3 regions of the Aquamicrobium ahrensii genome follow, and region 3 is predicted to be linked to each of the others. Evidence: predicted binding sites of a transcription regulator. Region 3 holds the regulator's gene; each other region holds the start of a gene.
The links. Region 3 encodes LexA, which represses DNA repair genes until DNA is damaged. Its sites were predicted from a motif close to TGTTCNNNNTGTGTTCNG; they were not measured.

Region 1 (3,277 bases), on a different contig from region 3:
CCGGGCAGGGCGTGGCCGACATGAAGCGCTCGATCTCCTCGCGCATCCAGGCCGATTCCGTCTCCTTCCAGCGCCGTTCGAGATTCGGGACCACGCCTTCGAAGGTCTTGGTCGTCTGGTAGGAACGCAGGCCGTCGTCGTAGTTGAACGTCACCTCGCGCTTGCCGGTGCCGTGCAATATGGCGTCCCGGGCTTCCTCGGGCAGATCCCTGAACTTGTCGCCGAGCTTGAAACCATAGGTCTTGCCGAGCGCGTCCAGCGTCTGCGCGTAATAGGGCGAAGTGGATTTCGCCCACGGAGCGACCGCGCCGTCGCGCAGCGACAGGTTTTCATCCGGGATCACGAGGTTGGGATCGATGGCCCGCTGATTGCCCAGGCCGTCGCAGGTCGGACAGGCGCCGAACGGATTGTTGAAGGAGAACAGCCGCGGCTCGATTTCCGGAATGGTGAAGCCGGAAACCGGGCATGCGAATTTTTCGGAGAACAGGATACGCTCATGCGTGTCGTTGAGCGACTTGTTGGCGGACCCGCCCCCGGCGGTTTCCTCCGGCGGCAGCGGCTTGTCGGCGAACTCGGCGACCGCGAGCCCATCGGCCAGCCGAAGGGCCGTCTCGATGGAGTCCGCGAGGCGGGTGGCAAGGTCGGGCCGCACCACGATGCGGTCCACCACCACGTCGATGTCGTGCTTGTATTTCTTGTCCAGAGCCGGCGCGTCCGCGATCTCATAGAAGGCGCCATCGACCTTGACGCGCTGGAAACCCTTTTTCTGGAGCTCCAGAAGTTCCTTGCGGTACTCGCCCTTGCGGCCGCGCACGATCGGGGCAAGTAGGTAAAGCCGTGTGCCTTCCTCAAGCGCCAGAACGCGATCGACCATCTGCGAGACGGTCTGGCTTTCGATGGGCAGGCCGGTCGCCGGGGAATAGGGCACGCCCACGCGCGCGAACAACAGGCGCATGTAGTCGTAAATCTCGGTGACGGTGCCAACCGTCGAGCGCGGGTTCTTCGAAGTGGTTTTCTGTTCAATCGAAATGGCGGGCGACAGCCCGTCGATCTGGTCGACGTCCGGCTTCTGCATCATCTCCAGGAATTGCCGCGCATAAGCCGACAGGCTTTCCACATAGCGGCGCTGGCCTTCGGCATAGATGGTGTCGAAGGCCAGAGATGACTTGCCCGAACCGGAGAGACCGGTCATCACCACAAGGGAATCCCGGGGCAGGTCGAGGTCCACATTCTTGAGATTGTGTTCGCGCGCGCCGCGAATGGAGATAAACTTATGGTCGGCCATGGCCGTTCCGCCGCCTTGGTATGAAATGTTTCGGGATGGCGGGGTTTCCCGGCCATCCGCCAATATAGGTCGTCCCGGCGCGGTTTCGAGAGAAGCCGCGACTTTCCATCGTGGGTTTAAGCGTCTTTCTGCAAGGCAGGCAAGCAAAAAGAACAAAAACCGAACATGCTCCTGACAAATCCGGTCCGGGCCTGTTACAAAGATCACATTTTGCTCAAGTCGGCCGTGGCCTGTTGACGTGACGGGATGAACACGCCAGATTTTGAAGGTACGGAAGCCGATCGCCTCAAGAGGCTGATCTCTGCGAGGCGCATGGCATCTGCGAGACGCCGCGTGATGGATGATGCGCCTGCGGATGAAGTGCTTTCGGACCGACGGCGAAACGGACAGAAGGAGAGAGGTATGACCCCACCGGACAGTCCCGAAGGGCTCCGCGCCTGAACGGAGCCGCGATCGGCCGATAGCCAGCCGGAATTTCCGCGCAGGAAAACCGGACCGGTCGTTTCCCCTAAAATCAGAAACTTTTGTCGGATCGTCGGCTGAATGCCGCGTGGCATCCGAAATCCAAAGCCGGTAAAATGCTCCCGGCATCATGGGTAGAACCCATCAAAAGCCCCGACCGCTCGAAATGGCAGCGGCGGGGCTCACTCTTTGGGAAACCGGTAAGGACGCGCGGCCCTAACGTTTCGAAGGTCGCAGCGTGCCGACGCCGATGTCGTAGGTGAGCTTGCCTGAAACCTTCACATCGAAATTCCCGACTCTGAAATGGCCGAATTGGCCGGTCGGCTTATCGTCGTCAGGCTCTGGCGGAAGAGGAGTCACGATGCTGTAAGCGCCATTCACACCTGGCAAATCGCCTGGTGATGGAGTTGTCTGGCCGGCGGTTCCGGATTTGCCTCCGGCAACCGCAGACCCGCTCGAAAGCGCGACAAGCAGAACTCCGCAGGTGGCTATGCGTGAAAGCTTCATGTTGTATCTATAGGTGTGTCGCCCGCCTGACGCCAGCTCTCATGAAATGCAAGCAGGGTTGACACCGCTATGTTTCGCTTGACTTTGGGCTGGGAAGCAAGAACATAAAGGGAACAAAAACCTTTTGGGGAAACAGGTGCAGCGTGCGGGCCAAACGGCGCGACAGACTGTAAGATATGGCAGACTTCCAATTTAGGACGAGCGTGGAGACAGCGTAATGGCGGGCAGCGTCAACAAGGTCATTCTGGTCGGCAATCTGGGCGCGGACCCTGAAATCAGGCGGCTGAACTCCGGCGATCCGGTTGTGAACCTGCGCATCGCCACGTCTGAAACATGGCGCGACAAGATGTCGGGCGAACGCAAGGAAAAGACCGAGTGGCATAGCGTCGTGATCTTCAACGACAATCTCGCCAAGGTCGCCGAGCAGTACCTGAAGAAGGGGATGAAGGTCTATATCGAAGGCCAGCTCCAGACACGCAAGTGGCAGGACCAGAACGGCCAGGACCGCTACACCACCGAGATCGTGCTGCAGAAATTCCGCGGTGAGTTGCAGATGCTCGATGCGCGTGGGCAGGGTCAGGGCGAAGGCGGCGGGCAGGTTGGTTATGATCGCGGCGGCTATTCCGGCGGCGGTGGTGGCGGCCGCGGCTCCGACTTCGGCCAGTCTGGCCCCGGCGATGTCGGTGGTTCGCGCGGGGGCGGGGGAATGGGTGGCGGCCGCGACCTCGACGACGAAATCCCATTCTGATCGATCATCGGCCGGAAGTACGGACATGGCGGGTGAGTGCGCCGCCCTTAATGAATTATGGTTTAACATGCGTCGCCTTACGGCAGAGTGGGCGGCGCATGTTCCATATCTATCTATTGTTGTGTGTTTTCAGTCGCTTCGCGTATTTTTGTGAATCTGTTTCCAGGCGCTTTCCTCGCCTCGCTGGAGAAGCTTTCGCTCGGCCACCGTTGCCTGTGACCGGATGAACGCCGGCTTTTGACATCGGCGGGCTTTCACGGTCATGCCTGTCGTTT
Region 2 (3,277 bases), on a different contig from region 3:
CGGAGGGGCCGGGCGGGCAGCCGATTTCGGTCTTCGAGTCCGGCGCCATCCTGCAATATCTTGGCCGCAAGTTCGGCAGGTTCTACCCCGCTGACGAGCGCCAGCGCACAGAGGCCGACCAGTGGCTGTTCTGGCAGATGGGGGGGCTTGGGCCGATGGCCGGACAGGCGCACCACTTCCGCCAGTACGCGCCGGAGAAAATCGAGTATGGCATCGACCGTTACACCAATGAGGTCAACCGGCTCTACGGGGTGATGAACAAGCGCCTTGCCGACCGCGACTATCTCGCCGGTGACTATTCGATCGCCGACATGGCCGCGTTCCCGTGGGTTCGCCCTTACCGCAATCAGGGACAGGATCTGGAGGATTTTCCGAATCTCAGGCGTTGGTTCGAGGCCATCGCCGCGCGCCCGGCCGTTGTGAAGGCGGTCGAGGTCGGACAGGACCACCGCAACAATCTGGCCGAGGACAAGGAAGCGCAGAAAATCCTGTTCGGCCAGAAGGCGCGCGCCTGAACACCGTTCATTCAGGAATGAAAGGCCGCCGGATAAGCGGCGGCCTTCTCTTTGGCTACTGGCGGGTGAGCTTTTCGCTTTTGCAGATCAGCCCGCCCAGCACGCAGCCGGAAAGCGAAAGGGTGTTGCCCGACACGCTGGCCTTGCCGTTGTAGGTCTTGCCTTCATCCAGCTTGTTGACCGTGCCCTTGTAGGCGCCGCCGCCGCCTTCCATGCAGCCGATCGATTTGCCCTTGTATTCCCCGGACATAACCGTGCCGCAATATTTCGCGGCGCTGCCGGCATAGGAGATCAGCGTGCCGTTGGGCCGCTTCCATGTGCCTTCGATCGGATCGGCAAGGGCCGTGCCGGCCGTCATGAGAATGGCGAACGCCGCCACGCTGGCAATACGAAACATGTCTCCTCCCTGAGCGCTGCGTTCCTCTTACGCAAACGTAAGCTAATCCAGTCCCGCGCCGAACGAAAGTCGTGCCGCTGGGGAAGTTGGCCGATATTTTTCGGACCCTCACGGAGCCCGGGTAAAACGAAATCACGAAACCGATGCGTCGCCGTGGTTAGCGAAGGGTTGAATTCGGGGTGTGAAATTTCCGTAAAATTCGAGTTGAAAGCCAGCTGTTCCCGGCCTTTCCATCGTTAACGAAGTGTGACGTTTACCTATTGTTTTAGCTTTGTTTTCCTCAAATTAAGCACGTCTTTTTACGGCGAATTCAAGCCCATGGGGCATTCTCGGAAGCATCGAAGGGCAGCCTCCCGAACACCAAGAACGAGGCGCTCTCGCAACGGGACAGGGGTTTGAAATGGCACGTTTTGAAATGCACGAAGCCGGTTTCGGCGCCATGGGCACGATGGCTCAGGCCGACATGTTCGTTGAACTCGGCATGATGTACGCCACGGGTCGCGACTGTGAGGTTGATCAGATTGCCGCCCACAAGTGGTTCAACATCGCGGCCATTAAGGGTTCGGCCCGCGCCGCGGAGCTGCGCTCGGAAATCTCGGCCAACATGTCGAAGACGGATCTGGCGCGGGCCCTTCGCGAGGCGCGTGAATGGATGACGATGCACTGACCGAAAATTGAAAAGCCGCGCATAGAACGCGGCGATGACAAGGCGACGGTCGCTCCAACGGCCAGAACCGCAAGACAGGGCAGGCATGGAATAGGCGCGGGGGCGCTTCCACCAAAACAATGCATACACAGCCGGGCCGCGACCGATCGGGACAAGATCGGCGCGGCCTTTGGCTTTCCAAACCATGTCGGGACAGGGCTCACGGCGTTCTATGGGAGGCGGCCTGCTCCTCGGCGGGCTCTGCGAAACGCACCAGCACCGCGCCGTCGGTGACCTGGCTGCCCTCGGCGGCGATTTCCGCGATCATCCCGTCATGCGGGGCGGCAATTGCGTGCTCCATCTTCATCGCTTCCAGAACCAGCAGGGGCTGGCCTTTGGCGACCATATCGCCGGCGGTGGCGCGCACCACCTTGACCAGACCCGGCATCGGCGCGCGCAGGCTATCCGCGCCGCCGCCCCCTTCTTCCGCCCGGTCCAGCGGATCGGGAACCGCGAATGTGCAGCTCACCGGCCCGTCGAACACACTGACATGTCCGGGCCAGCGCGCCAGGTTGACCGTCGCCGGACGCAGGCGACGCATCTTGCCGTCCCGTCCCTCGAGTTCAACAAATACCTTGCCGGCTTCGACGCCGGCGCGCGCCCTGATTTCCTGCTCGCCATATCTGAGGACGACTCGTTTTGGCGTCGCATGGAAGTGGGCATAGCCGGCGAGCGCCGACCACGGATCATCGGGGGCCGCGGGGTCGGAAAGATCGAAAACGGCAAGAGCGGCGGCGGCGATCTGGCCCTCGGAAGGTTCCGGAACCGCGGTCAGAGCATCCTGTTTGCGGCCTATCAGCCCGGTATCGACATCGCCGGCGGCGAAATCAGGGTCAGCGGCAAGGGCGGCGAGGAAGGCAGTGTTCACCGTCGAGCCGGCGATTTCCGTCTCCGCCAGCATGTCGCCGAGCGCATCGAGCGCCGTCTTCCGGTCAGGCCCGTGAACCACCAGCTTGGCGATCATCGGATCGTAGAAGGGCGAGATGGCGTCGCCTTCGCGCACCCCGGTCTCCACCCGCAGAGACGTGCCCGGCGCAGGCTCATCCGGAAACCACAAATGGTGCAGCGTACCGGTGGCAGGCAGAAAACCCCTGGCCGCATCCTCGGCATAAAGCCGCGCCTCGAAGGCATGGCCATTCAGTTCAATCTCATCCTGGCGTTTCGGCAGCGCTTCGCCATAGGCGACGCGCAACTGCCATTCGACCAGATCGCTGCCGGTGATCATCTCGGTGACCGGATGCTCGACCTGCAGGCGGGTGTTCATCTCCATGAACCAGAAGCGATCGGACCTGAGCCCCTGCGAGGCGTCCACGATGAATTCGATGGTCCCCGCCCCGGAATAGGAGATGGCCTTAGCCGCTGTGACGGCTGCCTCGGTCATCGCCGCGCGCATCTCAGCGGTCATGCCGGGGGCGGGGGCTTCCTCGATCACCTTCTGGTGGCGACGCTGCGCCGAGCAATCGCGCTCGAACAGATGGACGACATTGCCGTAATTGTCGCCGAACACCTGCACCTCGATGTGACGCGGCTTCTCGACATATTTCTCGACCAGAACGCGGTCATCGCCGAATGCGGCCTTGGCCTCGCGGCGCGCCGAGGACAGCGCTTCCGCTAAATCCTGCGGATGATCGACGCGCCGCATGCCGCGCCCGCCGCCTC
Region 3 (3,277 bases):
ATTCCGCTTTGCCACCCGCTGCTGTTGACGAAGGTCACGGTGGAGATCGAACCGGACCACGCCCTGCCCGGCCTCAGGGTGCGGGCGATGGCGCGGGTGACCGGCAAGACCGGGGTGGAAATGGAGGCTCTGACAGCCGCTTCCGTCGCCTGCCTCACCATCTACGACATGGCCAAAGCCGTGGATCGTGGCATGGTTATCTCGGACGTCAGGTTGCTTTCAAAGACCGGGGGCAAGTCCGGCGACTATGAGGCGGAAAGCTGACATGGCTCTGGTTCCGATGGAGACGGCGCTGGAGCGCCTTCTGCAGGGTGTCGAGCCTCTGACTGCCGAACGGGTTCCCCTCGATCAGGCTTACGACCGGGTGCTGGCTGAACCGGTAACGGCGCTTCGCACGCAGCCGCCGTTCCACGCCTCCGCCATGGACGGCTACGCCGCCCACGGGGTCGATGCAGGCGCAATTGGAAACCGGCTCGCAGTGATTGGCGAAATTGCCGCCGGCAGCACCTTTTCCGGGACCGTGGGCAAGGGAGAATGCGTACGCATCTTCACCGGCGCGCCCCTTCCCGCCGGCGTCGACACTGTCGTCATTCAAGAGAATGTGAAGGTTGCGGCGCCGGGCATCATAGAACTGCTCGAGACCACGGTAGCGGGCCGCAATGTCCGGCGCGCCGGTATCGACTTCATGGAAGGCGACCTGCTGATCGAGAAAGGCCGCCTGCTCGGTCCTGCAGCATTGTCGCTGGCTGCGTCCGCCAACCATCCCAGCCTTTCGGTGGTGAAGCGCCCGCTGGTCGCCATCATCGCCACCGGAGACGAGTTGCGCCCGCCCGGCAGCGCAACCGGGCCTGGCCAGATCATCTCCTCGAACGCCTATGGCATCGCAGCCTGCGCCCGCGCCGCCGGCGCGGAAGTGCTTGATCTCGGTATCGCCCCCGACCGGAGGGACGCCACGGCAGCGCTGGTCAGGGAAGCGGTGGCGGCGGGGGCAGATGTTATCGTTACGTCCGGCGGCGCTTCCGTTGGCGATCACGACCTCGTTCACGAGGTTTTGACCGGGGAAGGCATGACGCTCGATTTCTGGAAGATCGCCATGCGCCCCGGCAAGCCGCTGATGTTCGGCAGGATGGGCGAGATCAGATGTCTTGGTCTGCCCGGCAATCCGGTGGCCAGCCTCGTTTGCTCCCAGCTTTTCCTCAAACCGCTGCTTGCCCGTCTTGGAGGAAAGCCGTTCCGGCAGGACATGCGCGCCGCTATCCTTGGGGCCGACATGAGCGCCAACGATCACCGGCAGGATTATGTGCGCGCGAGGCTTGAGGAGCGCGATGGAAAGCTTGTGGCCACGCCGTTCGAAATGCAGGATTCCTCCATGCTGCGCGTGATGGCGGCAGCCGGCGGCCTGATCGTCCGGGCTCCATTCGCAGATCCGCTCGCAGCCGGCGAGCCGTGCCCGGTTCTGCTCATCGACTAACGAATTCTCAATTCATTCATTAAACTTTAAACGGTTGCGGAACACAACTGGAACATATAGTGTTTGTTCCGGGTTTGTTTTCCAATTCTGGATTCACCGCTGCCGGGGGAACCGATGCTGACGCGCAAGCAACATGAATTGCTGCTCTTCATTCATGAACGAATGAAAGAGAGCGGTATTCCGCCTTCATTCGACGAGATGAAGGAGGCGCTGGATCTCGCTTCCAAATCCGGCATTCACCGGCTCATCACCGCCTTGGAGGAACGCGGCTTCATTCGCCGCCTGCCCAATCGCGCCCGGGCGCTCGAAGTGTTGCGTTTGCCCGATTCCATTGCGCCCGGCCTCAACAGCGCGCGAAAATTTTCCCCAAGCGTCATTCAGGGCAGTCTCGGGCAGCCGGCTAAAGAAACCCGCAAACTCCAGATCGCCAGCAATGACGACGATTCGGGTTCGGCCGTTTCCATTCCGGTTATGGGACGGATCGCCGCCGGCGTGCCGATCGATGCGATCCAGCATAAGACGCACTCCATTTCCGTGCCTCCGGAAATGCTCTCCAGCGGCGAACACTATGCGCTGGAGGTCAAAGGCGATTCGATGATCGAGGCGGGTATCTTTGAGGGCGATACGGTCATCATCCGCAATGGTGACACGGCGACGCCGGGTGACATCGTGGTCGCGCTGGTGGATGACGAGGAAGCCACCCTGAAACGTTTCCGCCGCAAGGGTGCTTCCATTGCCCTTGAAGCGGCCAATCCAGCCTATGAGACGCGTATCTTCGGACCCGACCGGGTGAAGGTGCAAGGCAGGCTTGTCGGATTGATCCGTCGCTACTGATAGAAAGTGGAAGCCCTTCGACGAAAGCCGGTCTTCAGAAGGTGCATGTATCTTTTAAAGAAAAATATCGAGAAAACCAAACGATATAAGGCTAACCTTCTAAATCAGGTTAGGTATTACACGTTGGCGGCTTGATCCTGGAGCGGGCGGCCATCGCGTGCATTCTGGACGGGCTTGTTCTTTATTCCGATTCGCGCGTCAGGCCACCTTCCGGAGAATTTGCAGGCTTGGGGGTGGCCACTTTCCGCTGGTAGGGTGGCATGCCGCGCGCCTCCCGGGAAAATCGGCGCTGGGTATGCCATGGGCGATAGTCTCCCTCGATGGAGAAGTGTATTTCGGGCTTTGGTCTCGTGGATGCTGCGCCGTTCGATGAAAAGCCTGCCGGCAGGAATACCGCCGCACTGCCCTTTTGCGCCAGTTGGCGGCGGGTGATGACGGCGAGACCGGCATTGCGGCAGGGATTTCTTGCCGTTGGGTCTTCGATCACGATAAGGCTCGCCGTATCGCAGAAGGCGCGGGCAGTATCGGTATCGGACGCCTGCACGATCTGCGCGCCTGAAGGGTGGTGTGTCACGCAAACCCTGTCCGCGCATCGAAATCCTGCGCCTGCGGTGGATTCCTCGCCACCGTCCTTCATTTTCAGCGCGAGATCGTTCCGATCCTTTTGTTTGCGTCGCTCCGGCGCCTGCACGCCTTGCGCATCGAGAGCCCGCCGCCAATTATCCATGGTGAAGGCGTTGGGGCGCGGACGGTTAACGGCGATCTCGCCATTCTCCATGGTGACGGCGAGCAACCGCGCGTCTTCCGAAATCAGAATGTCCGGTGTGCGTTCTTCAATCAGCATCATCAGACTCGCCACCGCAAACGGCGCCGAAACCCATCGCAGCCATGTCGTCGCCATGGTCGCGATCACGAGCGCTATGCTTGCTAAAAGGACGGAAGCTGCCGAAATCAGGCCGACCGCATCAATGG

Region 1: uvrA (excinuclease ABC subunit UvrA) is a predicted target of LexA. The motif match lies at 1,434-1,451, and genes of this name have one in related genera.
Region 2: ABID44_RS14580 (sel1 repeat family protein) is a predicted target of LexA. The motif match lies at 1,174-1,191, and genes of this name have one in related genera.

What each region holds. Positions count from the first base shown of each region.
Region 1 covers NZ_JBEPMN010000004.1:11,237-14,513, reverse strand. Annotated here, with positions in the region: gene uvrA (excinuclease ABC subunit UvrA) at 1-1,285, opposite strand, end outside; gene ABID44_RS07090 (hypothetical protein) at 1,964-2,254, opposite strand; gene ssb (single-stranded DNA-binding protein) at 2,472-3,002, shown strand.
Region 2 covers NZ_JBEPMN010000013.1:14,460-17,736, reverse strand. Annotated here, with positions in the region: gene ABID44_RS14590 (glutathione S-transferase family protein) at 1-515, shown strand, start outside; gene ABID44_RS14585 (DUF2147 domain-containing protein) at 571-912, opposite strand; gene ABID44_RS14580 (sel1 repeat family protein) at 1,313-1,579, shown strand; gene ABID44_RS14575 (ATP-binding protein) at 1,779-3,277, opposite strand, start outside.
Region 3 covers NZ_JBEPMN010000001.1:173,628-176,904, reverse strand. Annotated here, with positions in the region: gene moaC (cyclic pyranopterin monophosphate synthase MoaC) at 1-264, shown strand, start outside; gene ABID44_RS00910 (molybdopterin molybdotransferase MoeA) at 266-1,471, shown strand; gene lexA (transcriptional repressor LexA) at 1,586-2,305, shown strand; gene ABID44_RS00900 (ComEC/Rec2 family competence protein) at 2,487-3,277, opposite strand, start outside.